Regions from separate parts of the Pseudoalteromonas obscura genome, predicted to be linked through region 2. Evidence: predicted binding sites of a transcription regulator. Region 2 holds the regulator's gene; each other region holds the start of a gene.
The links. The regulator sigma-54, encoded in region 2, starts transcription at its own class of promoters, with help from an activator protein. The targets are predictions, from matches to a motif close to GTTGGCACGNNNNTNGNNT.
Positions count from the first base shown of each region.

Region 1: the regulator sigma-54 is predicted to act here: its motif matches at 1,376-1,394, upstream of QNM18_RS12450 (DUF2726 domain-containing protein).
Region 3: the regulator sigma-54 is predicted to act here: its motif matches at 1,929-1,947, upstream of QNM18_RS15830 (P-II family nitrogen regulator).
Region 4: the regulator sigma-54 is predicted to act here: its motif matches at 1,777-1,795, upstream of QNM18_RS06680 (LruC domain-containing protein).

Region 1 covers NZ_JASJUT010000004.1:243,837-247,564, reverse strand. The annotation lists gene arcB (aerobic respiration two-component sensor histidine kinase ArcB) at 1-141, opposite strand, end outside; gene folE2 (GTP cyclohydrolase FolE2) at 403-1,323, shown strand; gene QNM18_RS12450 (DUF2726 domain-containing protein) at 1,434-2,024, shown strand; gene mtnN (5'-methylthioadenosine/S-adenosylhomocysteine nucleosidase) at 2,144-2,851, shown strand; gene QNM18_RS12440 (cobalamin biosynthesis protein CobD/CbiB) at 2,852-3,728, shown strand, end outside.
Region 2 covers NZ_JASJUT010000011.1:94,715-98,442, reverse strand. The annotation lists gene lptA (lipopolysaccharide transport periplasmic protein LptA) at 1-283, shown strand, start outside; gene lptB (LPS export ABC transporter ATP-binding protein) at 280-1,005, shown strand; gene QNM18_RS20950 (RNA polymerase factor sigma-54) at 1,047-2,558, shown strand; gene hpf (ribosome hibernation promoting factor) at 2,585-2,872, shown strand; gene ptsN (PTS IIA-like nitrogen regulatory protein PtsN) at 2,876-3,331, shown strand; gene rapZ (RNase adapter RapZ) at 3,344-3,728, shown strand, end outside.
Region 3 covers NZ_JASJUT010000006.1:265,677-269,404, forward strand. The annotation lists gene mrcB (penicillin-binding protein 1B) at 1-115, opposite strand, end outside; gene QNM18_RS15825 (ammonium transporter) at 303-1,532, opposite strand; gene QNM18_RS15830 (P-II family nitrogen regulator) at 1,543-1,881, opposite strand; gene QNM18_RS15835 (response regulator) at 2,014-3,282, opposite strand; gene QNM18_RS15840 (S10 family peptidase) at 3,530-3,728, shown strand, end outside.
Region 4 covers NZ_JASJUT010000002.1:554,661-558,388, reverse strand. The annotation lists gene QNM18_RS06685 (hypothetical protein) at 1-95, opposite strand, end outside; gene QNM18_RS06680 (LruC domain-containing protein) at 109-1,737, opposite strand; gene QNM18_RS06675 (putative nucleotide-diphospho-sugar transferase) at 1,976-2,719, shown strand; gene QNM18_RS06670 (WecB/TagA/CpsF family glycosyltransferase) at 2,921-3,728, shown strand, end outside.

The DNA of each region.
Region 1 (3,728 bases), on a different contig from region 2:
CACATAATAGAACATACAGGATAAAACCAATGACGCCACGAGCACCAGAACATAAGCGATTGCGCCAGCTTTGCGTTCACCGTATTTTCGAACCAAATTAGAGAGAATTCGAGCCCAAGACCCAAACGAAGAATCAAGCATAATAATAGTCACCTTGTTAACCAGGCCATTATACCTCAGCTGAGCACATATGCGAGCGACCAAATAGTGTAACTTTGTTGAAAAAACTCAAACTTTTGAAATAAGGCAGCACTGAGTAACCACACAAATAGTGTGATAACGTATCAAATAATGCACACTCAATCTGTTTTTGTTTATTCTAATTAAGAATATCCACAGAAAAAAAACTCATTTTAGTGTAATATGAGAGCATTTTTGATGTCGTGATTAAAGAGAGTTTAAATGCCAACTTCAATGCCAGACATTGCACACAATGCAGATGCGCTTCAAACCGGAACCTTAGACTGGGTAGGAATGGGGGACATTGAGCTGCCTCTACAATTAGCAAGTAAGGGCCTTCAAGAACTTCCTGTTAATGCCAAGGCTGACGCTTTCGTCAGTTTAAATAAGCCCGAAGCAAAAGGCATTCACATGTCGAGGCTGTTTTTGGCGTTAGATACACTATCTTGCGAACAAACTCTGACACCTGCCACGCTAGCATCATTACTTGATCAATTTGTGACAACACATAAAGATCTAAGCAATGCGGCAAAAGTTGTTCTCAATTTTGAATTACCTTTGCGCCGCGCTTCGTTATTAAGTGGGAAACAAGGCTGGAAGAGCTACCCTGTAACCATCACGGCAACAATAAAAGATCAAGCATTAAGTATTGAGCTTGCAGTTGATGTAACTTATTCGTCAACTTGCCCATGTTCTGCTGCGCTTGCCAGACAGCTTATTCAAAATGCATTTGAAGAAAACTTTTCAGGTAAAACCTTGGACCATGACAGTGTTCATGCTTGGCTAGGCACAACGGAAGGGATCGTAGCCACCCCTCACTCACAGCGCTCTATCGCCAATATTAAAGTAAAGTTACCGCAAGGTGCCAAAGAGTTTGATATTAAAGGTTTAATAGATATCGCAGAGCAAGAATTAAAAACACCTGTACAAGCCGCGGTTAAACGCGAAGACGAGCAAGAGTTTGCCAGATTAAATGGCCAAAACTTGATGTTTTGTGAAGATGCGGCAAGAAAGCTAAAAGCACTGCTGAACCAAAATAACTTTGACGACTTTTACGTTAAAATTAATCACTATGAGTCACTGCATGCACACGACGCAGTAGCATATGCAGTTAAAGGCGTAGAGGGCGGTTACCAAGTTTAACCTGCCACATCGGCGTTAAGTATCCTTACCTTAACGCCGATTAAAAACCACTTCCGGCACACTCCTTGCTTAATAAATACCAAAGTCAATTTGTTGTCGTGGAGTGATTTATGGAATTAACACTTTTAGCTATTTTAGCGCTTGTAGTCATTGCCTCTATCGTAATTTCAAAATATACCGATGTGGGCGGCAATCCATATCCGTTTAATCGTAAAGATTCGGTTTTTACAACCGTAGAAGCATCATTTTTACAGTTACTAGAACGTGCCGTTGGCGATAAGTTTAAGATAGTCAGCCGTGTTAAACTTGTCGATGTCATAGAATGCAAACCTGGCCTATCTAAAAAAGCGCGCCGTTCTGCTATTACCAAAGCACAAAACAAACAGCTTGATTATGTGTTAGTAGATAAAAGCACGCTCAATATTGTAGCGGCTGTAGATTTAGTCAATAACTCAAATAAGAATGGCCACAAAGCACAAAAAGATTGGTTTGTAAGTGGTGCGTTAGAGTCCGCAGGGATCCCTCATATACGCATGAAAATCAAATCAGGTTATAAAAGCCCAGAGGTGCGAGCAGCTATCCTATTCAAGCTTGGCCAGAAACCTGAGCAAACCAAACCAGTACGTAACCGCAGTTACAAGCCGGCTGTTCTCTCCCCATCTCAGGCCAAAGCCGCAAGTACACAACTGGCAGAAATTTAGATTCCATTTGGCTGCTTGAGCTATTCAAGCAGCTTGCTTCATTGTTTTGCCGCCAAAAGAATGCTTTCAAAAGAAGAATGTATATAATGAGCAGTAACTAAAATACAAAGAGAATAATTATGAAAATTGGCATTATTGGTGCGATGGAGCAAGAAGTTACGATTTTACGTGACACCATGCAGTCTCCAAAAACACTTACAAAAGGCGGATTTACATTTTACACAGGTGAACTAGGCGGCCATGAAGTAACATTGGTGCAGTCTGGTATCGGTAAAGTTGCCGCAACCGTTGCAACAACCCTACTTATCGATAATTTTTCACCTGATTGCGTGATCAACACAGGTTCTGCTGGTGGATTTGAACCTTCACTAAATGTTGGTGATGTTGTTATCTCAAGTGAAGTACGTCACCATGATGTTGATGTCACAGCTTTTGGCTATGAATTAGGGCAAGTACCTCAAATGCCAGCAGGTTTCGCAGCTCATCCGGCTTTAATTAAAGCGTCGGAAGCGAGCATTCATGCTGTAAAAGATATCCAGACAATGGTAGGTCAAATCTGTACTGGCGATTCATTTATGTGTGATCCAGTACGTATTGAGAAAACACGTCAAGATTTTCCAAATATGCTAGCTGTGGAAATGGAAGGAGCAGCCATTGCACAAGCTTGTCATGTGTTAAATACTCCGTTCGTTGTGATCCGCTCTCTATCTGATATTGCAGGTAAGGAATCTCCTCAGTCATTTGAAGAGTACCTAGAAGTAGCATCGGTTAATTCGTCTAAGCTAGTTATGGCATTGCTTGAAGAGTTAACACAGGTAACCCTGTAAGTGTTTATCACTTTATTGCAAGCCCAAGAGGGCTTGCTCATCTTTTGCTTAGCAGTAATTTGTGCTTTTAGCTTGAATCTATCTAAGCTCTACCACCCCAATACCATTTTTACACTTATAACCAGCAATTTGGCCAAGCGTGTAGTTCGTAAAGGTAATAAAGTAACTCAGCATAAGCTCTCAGGCGCGCTCGCCTGTATATTACCTACACTCACGATTATCATGTTGCTATACACACTGTCTTACATCTCTTTTTATCCTCAGTGGTTTGGCGGGTTAATTTTATTTTTATGTTTGGATACCCACTTTGAAGGACGGGCCAAACGCATTGCGAGGCTGTTATCTCAAGGTCAAAAAGGTTCAGCTAAACAGCTGCTGGCCAGCATTGTAAACCGAGACACTACAAAGTTATCAGAAGTGGGCATCATAAAAGCTTCGCTAGATTCTCTGGCACTTAATACAATCCGTCATTTTTATCTAATTATTATTTTTTATCTGATTGCGGGTCCCTATTTAGCGCTGACGTATAAATTATTACTATTATGCGACCAAAGTTGGCGAAAACAGCTTTGCGTACAACACCCTTTCATGACTGCCGTACAAAAAATCATATACCTACTCGAATGGCTTCCAATTAGATGTTTCGTCCTAATTATGGCGTTAACCCAAAACCTCGCGAAGACGCAACATTACTTAAAACATTATGCACAGCACTACGTAAACAAAAATTCAGGATGGATCATGGCGTTATTCTCTGCCAGCTTAAATGTGCAGCTCGCAGGTCCCCGCTTTTACCATGATGAGCGCTTTGACAACATTAGAATAGGAAGCGATCGCCAACCGACTGTCGAAGATATGCAGCATATGCTAAAACTAT
Region 2 (3,728 bases):
TGCGACTGGCTCTCCCGCAATCTTTCAGGAACGACAAACTGATGGCTCACTCTTAAAAGCCAGCGCCAATGAAGTGCGCTATGATGTCGCAAATCGCCTGCTGACAATCAAGGGTAACGCAGAGATCAGCCAAGCAGGCCAAAAGATTTCCGCTCAAGAAATACTCTATGATATGGAAAAACAGCTGATCAGCGCACAAAAAGCCAATGACGAAGGTAAGCGCGTAAGAACAGTCTTACTCCCTGTTGACAAAAAACAAGATGGTAACAAGGAGCAACAGTGAGCACACTAAAAGCCACAGCACTCGCCAAAAGCTACAAAGGCAGACAAGTTGTTAAAAATGTCGAACTAAGTGTTGAAGCTGGGAGCATTGTGGGTTTGCTAGGGCCTAATGGCGCAGGTAAAACCACCACTTTTTATATGATTGTCGGTTTAGTGCCAAGTGACAAAGGCAGCATTCACATTGATCAGCAAGACATCACCCTACTGCCAATGCACAGCCGTGCACGTATGGGGATAGGCTATTTACCACAAGAGTCATCGATATTCAGAAAGTTGACGGTTTATCAAAATTTAATGGCTATTTTGGAAACTCGTAAAGACCTAAATAAAGCTCAGCGTGAAACGATATTAAACGAATTATTGGACGAATTTAATATTCAACATATTCGCTCTAGTTTAGGAATGGCGCTTTCCGGTGGAGAGCGTCGTCGAGTCGAAATTGCTCGCGCTTTAGCCGCAGATCCAAAATTTATTCTATTAGATGAGCCTTTTGCTGGCGTTGATCCCATTTCAGTGTTAGATATAAAGAAAATTATTGAGCATTTAAAAAACCGTGGAATCGGTGTGTTGATCACAGATCACAATGTGCGTGAAACATTGGATGTATGTGAAAAAGCCTATATTGTTTCCCATGGTGAATTAATTGCTTCAGGTAGTCCTGAACATGTTTTAGCGGATCAAACAGTCCGAGATGTCTACTTAGGCGAACAATTCAGGCTATAGTTAAGAATAAGCGTAACAACAGAAAGGATTGTTAGAGATACATGAGGCAATCGCTACAGCTGCGCATGGGGCAGCAATTAACAATGACACCACAACTGCAGCAGGCGATTCGCCTGCTGCAGTTGAGCACATTAGACCTCCAGCAAGAAATTCAAGAAGCGCTGGACAGCAATCCTTTATTGGAAGTAGAAGAAAACGAACAAGAGTCTTTTGACAACGGTCTAGATAAAACGCAAGAGCAATCACAGACAAGCGAAAAAGCGGAGTCCAGTTCTGAGGAGATCCCTGAGCCGCAGCTCAGTGATTATGAGCAAGACACTGACACAGCTCTAAATAAAGAGACACTCAGCGATGAGATGGCGATGGATGTTACTTGGGATGAATACATCAGTGCGGCACCGGTTAGTTCATCAGGACCTATGCCTGAGGATGAAAGTGTTTACCAAGGGCAAACAACAGAAAGCTTGCAAGAATATTTGATGTGGCAGCTTGAGCTCACGCCATTTAGCGCGACGGATAGACTGATCGCACTGTCAATTGTAGAGGGGGTCGATGATTCTGGCATTTTAACCGTATCGTGTGAAGACATTTTAGAAAGCTTGAATCTAGACAATGATCAAGATCCCGTCGAACTCGATGAAGTTGAAGCTGTATTAAAACGCATCCAACTCTTTGATCCAGTAGGCATCGCCGCTCGAAGCCTTCAGGAATGCTTAATCGTACAACTCAATCAATTTGCAGCAGACACCCCTTGGCTTGAACAAACCAAGTTAGTTATCGATGAACATATCGATCTATTAGCGAATCGTGATTATCGTACTATCATGAAGAAAACAAAGCTCAAAGAAGGTGAGCTAAAAGAAGTGATGACGTTGATCCACAGCTTAAACCCTAAGCCCGCGGCAAGTATAGTGCAAGAAGAAGCCGATTACGTGATCCCTGATGTCTCAGTGAAAAAGGTCAAGGGGCGTTGGGTTGTAGAGCTAAACCCTGACTCTATGCCTAAAATAAGAGTTAACGATCATTACGCTGCAATGTCTCGCTCTGTAAAATCAAGCAGTGACAGTCAATTTATTCGCTCTCATTTACAAGAAGCAAAGTGGTTTATTAAAAGCCTTGAAAGCAGAAATGAAACTTTATTGAAAGTTACTAATTGCATTGTGCAGCAACAACAGGCATTCTTTGAACATGGCCCTGAGGCAATGAGACCTATGGTACTCAATGATGTTGCTGAAATGGTTGACATGCACGAGTCGACAATATCTCGAGTAACAACGCAAAAATACATGCACACGCCTCGTGGCATTTACGAATTGAAATACTTCTTCTCGAGCCACGTTAGTACCGAGAATGGTGGTGAATGCTCTTCCACAGCAATCCGAGCACTCATCAAAAAGCTAATTGCAGCTGAAAACTCAGCTAAACCTTTGAGTGATAGCAAAATTGCAGATGTATTAGCTGATCAAGGTATTAAGGTGGCAAGACGTACTATTGCCAAATACCGAGAGTCTTTGGCTATTCCACCGTCTAATCAACGTAAGAGCTTGATTTAGGCGTAACAAAAGAAGGAAAAATGCTTATGCAACTAAATTTAACTGGTCGCCATGTAGAAATTACCGATTCATTAAGAGACTACGTAACGAGTAAGTTTGCGAAGCTAGAAAGGCATTTTGATCACATCAACAACGTACATGTAATCTTAGATGTCGAAAAACTCATACAAAAAGCAGAAGCCACATTGCATGTCAACGGAGGTGAATTGTTCGCTTCTACAGAACATAAAGATATGTATGCAGCAATTGATGGTTTGATTGATAAGCTAGACCGACAAGTGATTAAACATAAAGAGAAGCTAACTCGACACTAAATCATGAAACTTAGCACACTCATTTCCGAGGACTGTAGCAAAGCTGCGGTCCTTTTTAATAGTAAGAAAAGAATACTTCAATATATTAGTGAGTTGGCGCAGCAAAAAATTCCAAGTGCCAATCAACATGAGATTCTTGAGGCACTTTTATGCCGCGAAAAGCTTGGCAGTACAGGGATAGGTAAAGGGATAGCGATCCCACATGGTAGATTGCCAGGTTTAAATAATATTGTTGCCATCATACTTGTAAATCAACAAGCCATTCCTTTTGATGCCTATGACGATCGCAATGTAGACATTTTTGTTGCACTCATCGTACCAGATGGTGAAAATAAACAACATTTAGAGACCTTAGCTAGTATCGCTGGTAAACTAAATAACAAAGCTTTTTGTAAACGACTTAGGCAAGCAAGTAATGATAGCGAGCTTCATCAAGTCCTTGTTGAGTTTGATAAATAATAGGAATTAAACGTGGAACTCATAATTATCAGTGGCCGCTCTGGTTCAGGTAAATCTGTTGCGTTAAGAGTTTTAGAAGACTTAGGTTATTACTGCGCTGATAATATTCCAGTTAACCTGCTGCCAGCTCTAGTTCGCAGTGTCTCAGACAGCTACAACAAAATTGCGGTAAGCATTGATGTAAGAAACTTACCTAAAGAGCAGCAAGAATTTCATGATATCTTAGAGTATTTACCTGGGTTTGCGAATCCACGTGTTTTTTATTTAGATTGTGATGATCAAACTCTGGTAAAGCGCTTTTCAGAAACTCGACGCTTACACCCGCTGTCATTAAACGACTTACCACTAGACTTGGCCATAAAACAAGAACGCAACTTACTTGATGTGTTAATCCGCC
Region 3 (3,728 bases), on a different contig from region 2:
ATACAACGTACATAGCAACCGCACAGCAAACTGCCAGGCCACCTTTCCAAAATAGCGACCACAGCGTTTGTAAAACCCGGGATTTAAATACCCCTAAACGCTCCTTAATAGGCATTTTTTTAGAATTCGATGACTTCTTAGTTGCGCGCTTCGGCTTTGATTTACTTGCAGGGGTACGTTTTTTCTCTGACATTTACCGGAGTAATTTTTACGATATCTAGAATGATGCTAGAGTAACTTAGATTAACGGTCACTGAAACCAAAAAAGCAGGCTAAAGCCTGCTTTTTTAATCTTTTAACTGTTAGTGGTTACGTATCGTGACAAACTCTGGATACGCGTCAACCCCACAGTCATGTTGGTCCATACCACTGAGTTCTTCCTCTTCGCTTACTCGGATCCCCATGGTCTTTTTCAAAAGAGCCCAGACCAAATAAGAGGTAACAAACACAAAACCGAGAATGGATATAAGCCCAATTAACTGAGATACAAAATTAGCTTCGCTATTTGAAAATGGCACCATCATTATCCCTAAGCAACCACATACACCATGAACAGAAATAGCACCGACCGGATCATCAATTTTGAATTTATCCAATGTAACGATACTGAACACCACCAAACTGCCACCTAATGCACCTATGATACAGGCTAAAAGCGGTGTTGGAGAGGCGGGTTCCGCTGTAATGCTCACTAATCCAGCCAGCGCCCCATTTAAGATCATCGTTAAATCCGCTTTTTTCCACATGACTTTACAGACCAACAGTGCAGATATCGCACCAGCGGCTGCGGCAGCATTGGTATTAAGCATAATTTGACTCACTGCAATGGCATTTTCTTTGTCGGCTAAAAACAATTGAGATCCCCCATTAAAGCCAAACCATCCCATCCACAAAATAAAGGTGCCGAGTGTTGCTAGTGGCAAATTAGAACCCGGGATTGGGTATATTTCGCCGTGCTTACCATACTTTCCTTTTCTCGCCCCTAACAGCAATACTCCCGCAAGTGCAGCCGCAGCCCCCGCGCCATGAACAATTGCGGAGCCAGCAAAGTCAACAAAACCCAGTTCAGATAAAAATCCAGCCCCCCAGCTCCAATACCCTTGAATTGGATAAATAACGCCGGTCAATACCACGGTGAACAATAAAAACGCCCACAACTTCATGCGCTCGGCGACCGCTCCTGAGACAATAGACATAGCCGTGGCTACGAAAACTACTTGGAAGAAAAAATCAGACTCTAGTGCATGATCCGCATCCGCTGAGGCTTCTCCAATCAGTGCGCCAAAGCTTGGTACAAATCCACCTTCTGAATTTCCTACATACATGATGTTGTAACCAATCAACAAGTACATAGTGCATGCGATTGCATACAACGCGATATTCTTGGTTAAAATTTCGGTGGTGTTTTTTGATCTGACCAATCCCGCCTCTAACATGGCAAACCCCGCAGCCATCCACATCACTAAAACGCCCGATATCAAGAAGTAAAACGTGTTGAGCGAGAATTGTAATTCTATAATTGTGTTGTCCATCAGTTGCCTCTCAAATTGCTTCTTCGTCTAATTCACCAGTGCGGATCCGCACTATTTGCTCTAGGTCATACACAAAAATTTTTCCATCACCGATTTTTCCAGTATTGGCTGCTTGTGTTAGTGTATCTACGACCCGCTGACAATTTTCACTGTGTGTTGCAATTTCGAGTTTTATTTTGGGAATAAAGTCGACTTGATACTCAGCACCTCGATATAGCTCAGTGTGACCTCGCTGTCTGCCAAACCCTTTGACATCGACAACCGTCATACCTTCAATGCCTAATTCGGCGAGCGCCTCGCGAACTTCATCCAATTTAAATGGCTTAATAATCGCACTTATCATTTTCATCGTTGACCTCCGGAGGAGTGTGATTCCTATTGTTGATGGAATACACAATCCAACCTTTATGCCAACAAAATTAGATGTTACTAATCAATAAGATAAGATATTTTTTGAGATGGGAAATTGCAAAAAGTGCACTTAGGTGGTGCACTCTTCCAATATTTGATTTGATTTGGTGCAGGCACCAACTGCACTATTACGGCCTTGTGCTTTTGCTTGATACAAAGCTTTATCTGCGTGACGCATTACCTCACTCAATGTGGGAAATTCACATCGTGCGATACCTATACTTACAGTGCAATGTAACTTGTGCTCATCTATGGAGAACATGTTCTCGGCAAACTTTCTTCGGAAATCATCAAACGTAGCTTTTGCTTTCTTTATATCTTGCTCCGCTAACAAAACAGCAAATTCCTCTCCACCGACGCGAGAAACGAGGCTATCTGAGAATGAATCTGTCAGCAGCTGGGCAACTTGGGTAAGGATACTATCCCCACCTAAATGACCATATTTATCGTTAATCTCTTTAAATAGGTCCAAGTCCAGCAGAGCCAAGCAGCTATGTTGTATGCCTGTTTTAAGTAACTTGTCCATTTGCTGGCAGAAATAACGGCGGTTATACAAACCAGTTAGATAATCACGATGAGCATAATCTTTAATATCAGCAATTAAATTTAGCTGCTCCATCGTTTGCATTACTCGACAATGAAACTCTTCGTTCATAAAAGGTTTCATTAAAAAATCATTGGCACCATATTTAATAAACTTGGCAGAAAGACCGTGTGTTCCAGCACCGGACAAGCCAACAATAGCAAGGTCATCACGCCCTCGGAAGTTACGCACAGCTTTAACCAACTCAAAACCATCCATCGTTGGCATAGCATAATCGGTAAGCAGTAGTTTAATCTCTTGCTCAGCCTTCAACATAGTAAGCGCTTGCTCACCATCTTGAGCTTCAAAAACAGTAAACAGCTGCTTTTCTAACATTTGTCTCATTACCGCTCGACTGATCATGGAATCATCGGCAATGAGTGCTTTGCAGCCCTGGTTTCTTAACAATCGACTGACGAGTTTAATCGCATACAAGTAGGAATCACGATTATCCTTAATCACATAATCAACCACACCCATTTCGAGCATTTGTTGGCGACTATATTCATCAATTTTAGAGGTCAGTACGACTGTGGGGACATTCTGGCTCAAAGTTAACTGCACCACCTCTGCGTCCATCGCATCAGGTAAAGTTAAATCGACCAAGGCCAAGGTGTAGCGGTTGCTTTTTAGTAATGCTTTACTTTCCTTGAGTGACCAAGCAAAGTCTATATCGACATTTAAATGTTGTGATGCCAAATGGCGTAAGATTTGTTGAACAACCTTACTATCTTCAACAATTAATACTTTTTGCATGGAAGCTTTCTCTAGTGACTGCAATGAGAGATGTAGTTAAACAAGAATTTAACAGGGCTAAATACTTTAATACTACAGACATAAGGGTGAAATATACGCGATTTTTGTGACAAAAAAAACCTACATCACCCCTAATTGGTAAACAAATTGTAATAGGCTGCGAATATTGCTATTTAGTCTCATTCACTTTGAATTCAGCGCAAAAAAAGCATTAAATGGACACTATTAGTGAATTCTGAGGATTACCATGACCGCTGTACCTAAAATAATATCAGGTCTATTGTTGCTTTGCATTAGCGCCATCAGTGCCGCCAATGTTAAACAAACTGAAAAACTAAGTTTTGATATCGATCATCAAATCACAACAAAACATAAAGCAACAATAAATGGCACTCGCCTAAATTATACGGTCTCCACTGGTACGCAACCACTGTGGGACAATGAAG
Region 4 (3,728 bases), on a different contig from region 2:
GATTCTGAGCCGCCACCTCCGCCACCACATCCAGTCATCAGAGTTGCAAGTAGGGTGATACTGAACATCGCAGTTAAATTAGTTAATGTTTTCATGGTACGCTCCTAATTACTCTGATTCTGGCATGTAGTAGTGGGTGTCTCTGTCACTGGTTTTATACCAGTCCTGTGCCTGTGTACCGCTTGACTCAACCCAGGTTTCATAATTAGGGTATGCCCATAGCACATCAATATATTCACGCGGGTAGTTGAATTCTTCACTCACTGTCAACGCCCAAGGCAGGTTATCTGCGGTTCTGAAGTAGCGGTTTAGGCTTGGATCTGATGAGTCATCAACCTTACCAAAGCGGGTCTGGTCAAATAAATCTGTCGGCGGATAATCAGCCATGTGGACTTCGATTGTGCGATCTGCTGTTCTAAAGATAAAGAAATCTAAATCGGCGATACTCAAGCTTGGTTGTGATGCTTCAAAGGTCACATCTAATGTAAACGGTATCGGTTCAAAGTAACTACACTCTTTCACTGTATTGAAATGCGTGCATTTGCCTGACTCACCAGTTTGGGTAAATAATTGTGTATTACTCCAAAGTTGTAAAACAGCATTACTTTGGTACTCTTCTACCGACTTTTCAAAAGCTTGACCATCTATGGTGATGGTTGCACTTTCGATTAAGCTCGGTACTGTGTTCATTAATCTTAGCGCATACCCGTTTTCATATGCTGCGCCGCGTGCCGTTATCCAACCGTGCAAAATAAACCCACTGACTTCGTTGTTAGCATCAAAGGTTGTTTGAATGCGCTGCTTAACAACTAAGTCGTTTAAGTCGTAGTCACCACGCTGTGGCCAATTATCTTCATAAGCAAGTGTTGAGACACCTGTCTGCGAAGGGAAGTATTGGCTGTGTGAACGTCTAAAGTTGTTCGGGAATTCATCTTGGTCGTCTGGAATTCCGTCAGCATCGCTATCATTGGCCTCAGGCATAACAACGAGGTTGCTCGATTGGATAGCAGTGCCTGGACTACTTTGAACACTGAAAACAGCATCGTTAAAGTCGTTATCACCCCAAGTACGTGGTAAGTCCTCGAAACCAATGACCACTTCTTGCTCTTGCTCATCATATAGCAACACGCAGTGCTGTCTTAAATCTTCAGTTGGTTCTGGGTTGAGGGATGAAAGAGAATAATAGTATGGGATCTGCCAAGGTTTTACGCCGGTATAATACCAAAAGCCATTTGCAGCTACAAAAAAGCCAATACTGGTGCCTGCTGGGTGTGTACCAATACTGACTCTGTGACCATTGGTTAAGTGCGGATAACTTAAGTTTGGAAACACAATGGTTTCTTGGATTTGATCCGCGGATGTGGGGGGATTTTCTGGATCAAATGTAAAGTAGCCAAAAGAGTTTTTGTAACCAGCACCTTCGTGAATAAAAGTGATAAATACTTCTGCTTCCTCGGTCAAATGAATTGTAGACCCACTATCACCAGTAATGAACGCTTCGTTTACTTTCGCTTCAGGTAGTGCGTTGCTAATTCTCTGAAAGAAGTCGCTTCCATACTGATCTCGTGCATAGATGAGATCACTGGGTTTACCTGTATTTTGATTATAGCCACCAGGCCACACCTGACCTGACTGAAACTGCCATACGTAGTTGCCATCGACTTGTTGCACAGCGACCGCGTTGGATGCCAAAGTGCACAGTGCAGCAGAAAAGCACATCTTTGTTAAATAGCTCATAACGTGTAGACCTTGTTTTCGAATAAGTTAATTACACGTGAGCAGCAACCATGCCAAAATATTAATTCATTATATTACAATGACATATGGTTTTTAGTGTGCGTTTTAGAGCCTGTTTTTTGCAAATTCATATGCATATTTTTTAGATTTTTTAAAATGAAAAAAATATTTTTTATGCAAACTAAGGCTGAGTTTGCTTTATTTTAAAAAAGCGCGAAATCATATTAAGGAGTAGTAAGTGATAAAGAATAAAAGTGAGACTCTGGTATTTAGCGTTGCATTAAATGGCTACCAATGGCGTTATAGCCACTGTATAAAAAGCCAAAAGCAATACGCAAAAAAAATGGGCTATGACTATGTGGTCATCACTCGCCCACTATTTACCTCGTTAGGGGTAGAGTGCTGCTGGCTTAAGCTTTTACTATTAAAAGCAGCGTTGCAAGCTGGTTATAATAATGTGCTGTTTGTTGATGCTGATGCATTCATACAAGACGATTGCCCACAATTAGGATCGCTTTTCGTGGCAGGTAAGTTCATTTATATGGCTCATGGTTTTAGTGGAGAAATTAATTCCGGTGTGATGTTAGTACGTAATACACCGGCAGCGATAAAATGGTTTGAACAAGTACTTGGTGCGATTGAAACCCCAGTAGCAGAGTCGCAAGGGATTGGCTGGGGAGAAAATGGCCATGTGGCGCACTTTGCGAAAAGCTCCTCTGGGTTTCAGTTGATTTCTGATAAATGGAATAATACGCACTCGAAAGACATGAAGGATTATATCCGTCACTTTAATTATGGCCCTTTGAAAAATAGCTTTTTTGATAAAATGGTCCATAAAATCATTTTTAAAGTGAGTAAGATGCTTCTTAAGTGCGATCTCAATGATACCCTGCAACAAGGCAAAAAACTCTCAGTCGTTAATCGTAAATTGCCGGCGCTATTTAACAGAGTACGTCGTATTTATCCGCAATTTAGTAAGTAACTAAGAAGTGTAGCTGTAAGCCGGTTCGTGTTTTTTATATTAAAAATGACTTCTCGTTGTGCTTTGCAAATTAAAAAACTCTATTCAATAGAAAATTGTAAAATGAGATTAAATTTATTTAATTCAACACTTTAAATTTTTCATTTCATTTGGCACAGTCCTCGCAATTACCTCTACATCAAAGATTATGGAGGTAGTAACATGGCTGCTCAGACCAAAAAATATACAACTGCATCGACAGGCAAAACAAGTGCAACACGTACTGCAATTAGATCTACGTTTGCATTGGTTTTGATGGTCGCTTTATTACCACTGTATTTACTGAACACACTACTTGCAGTGCTTTTTTTTAAAGCACCACTCAAAAGTGAAAACTGGATAGATGTCGGCGGAGATGTAGTAGCGCTTTATCGCTGGCAAGTTGGCCTTTTCAAATCAAGCGCTAATTTAATTAATGTTGCGTTGGGCCAAGTTCATTTTGTGGGCACGCCCATTATTCGCGGCACAACATCAATTCCAAACGTGAAACGGTTTAAATCGCCGTGCGAGAAAGCCGGGTTATATGATTGTTTGCAGCTACATAATGCCACAGGTCTAGTTGTGAGTGATGAGCTAACGCTGCTTGAGGCCCAAACGCAGCAAAATTGTATTCAAGATGCATTGATGGTTATGAAGCTAGTTATGTGCAAAACGCTCTACAAAAAAGGCGGTAGCAAACAGGCGGAAAGCCACATGTTTGGTATACCGTTCGCCAACACCAAGATGCACGATGCAATTGATTGGGTATGTCAAAATGAACAGTCACAGACAAAATGTCGTGTTGGATACTTCCTCAACGTTAACTCAATCAATTTAGCGGCTAACAACATCGAACTACACAGTACACTTTGCGGCAGTGACAAGAACTTCGTAGACGGATCAGGCATGCGGATCGCAGCGCAGCATTCAGGCATCGATTTGGCGGACAACATCAACGGCACAGATATGCTGCCCCTACTATGCGAGCAAG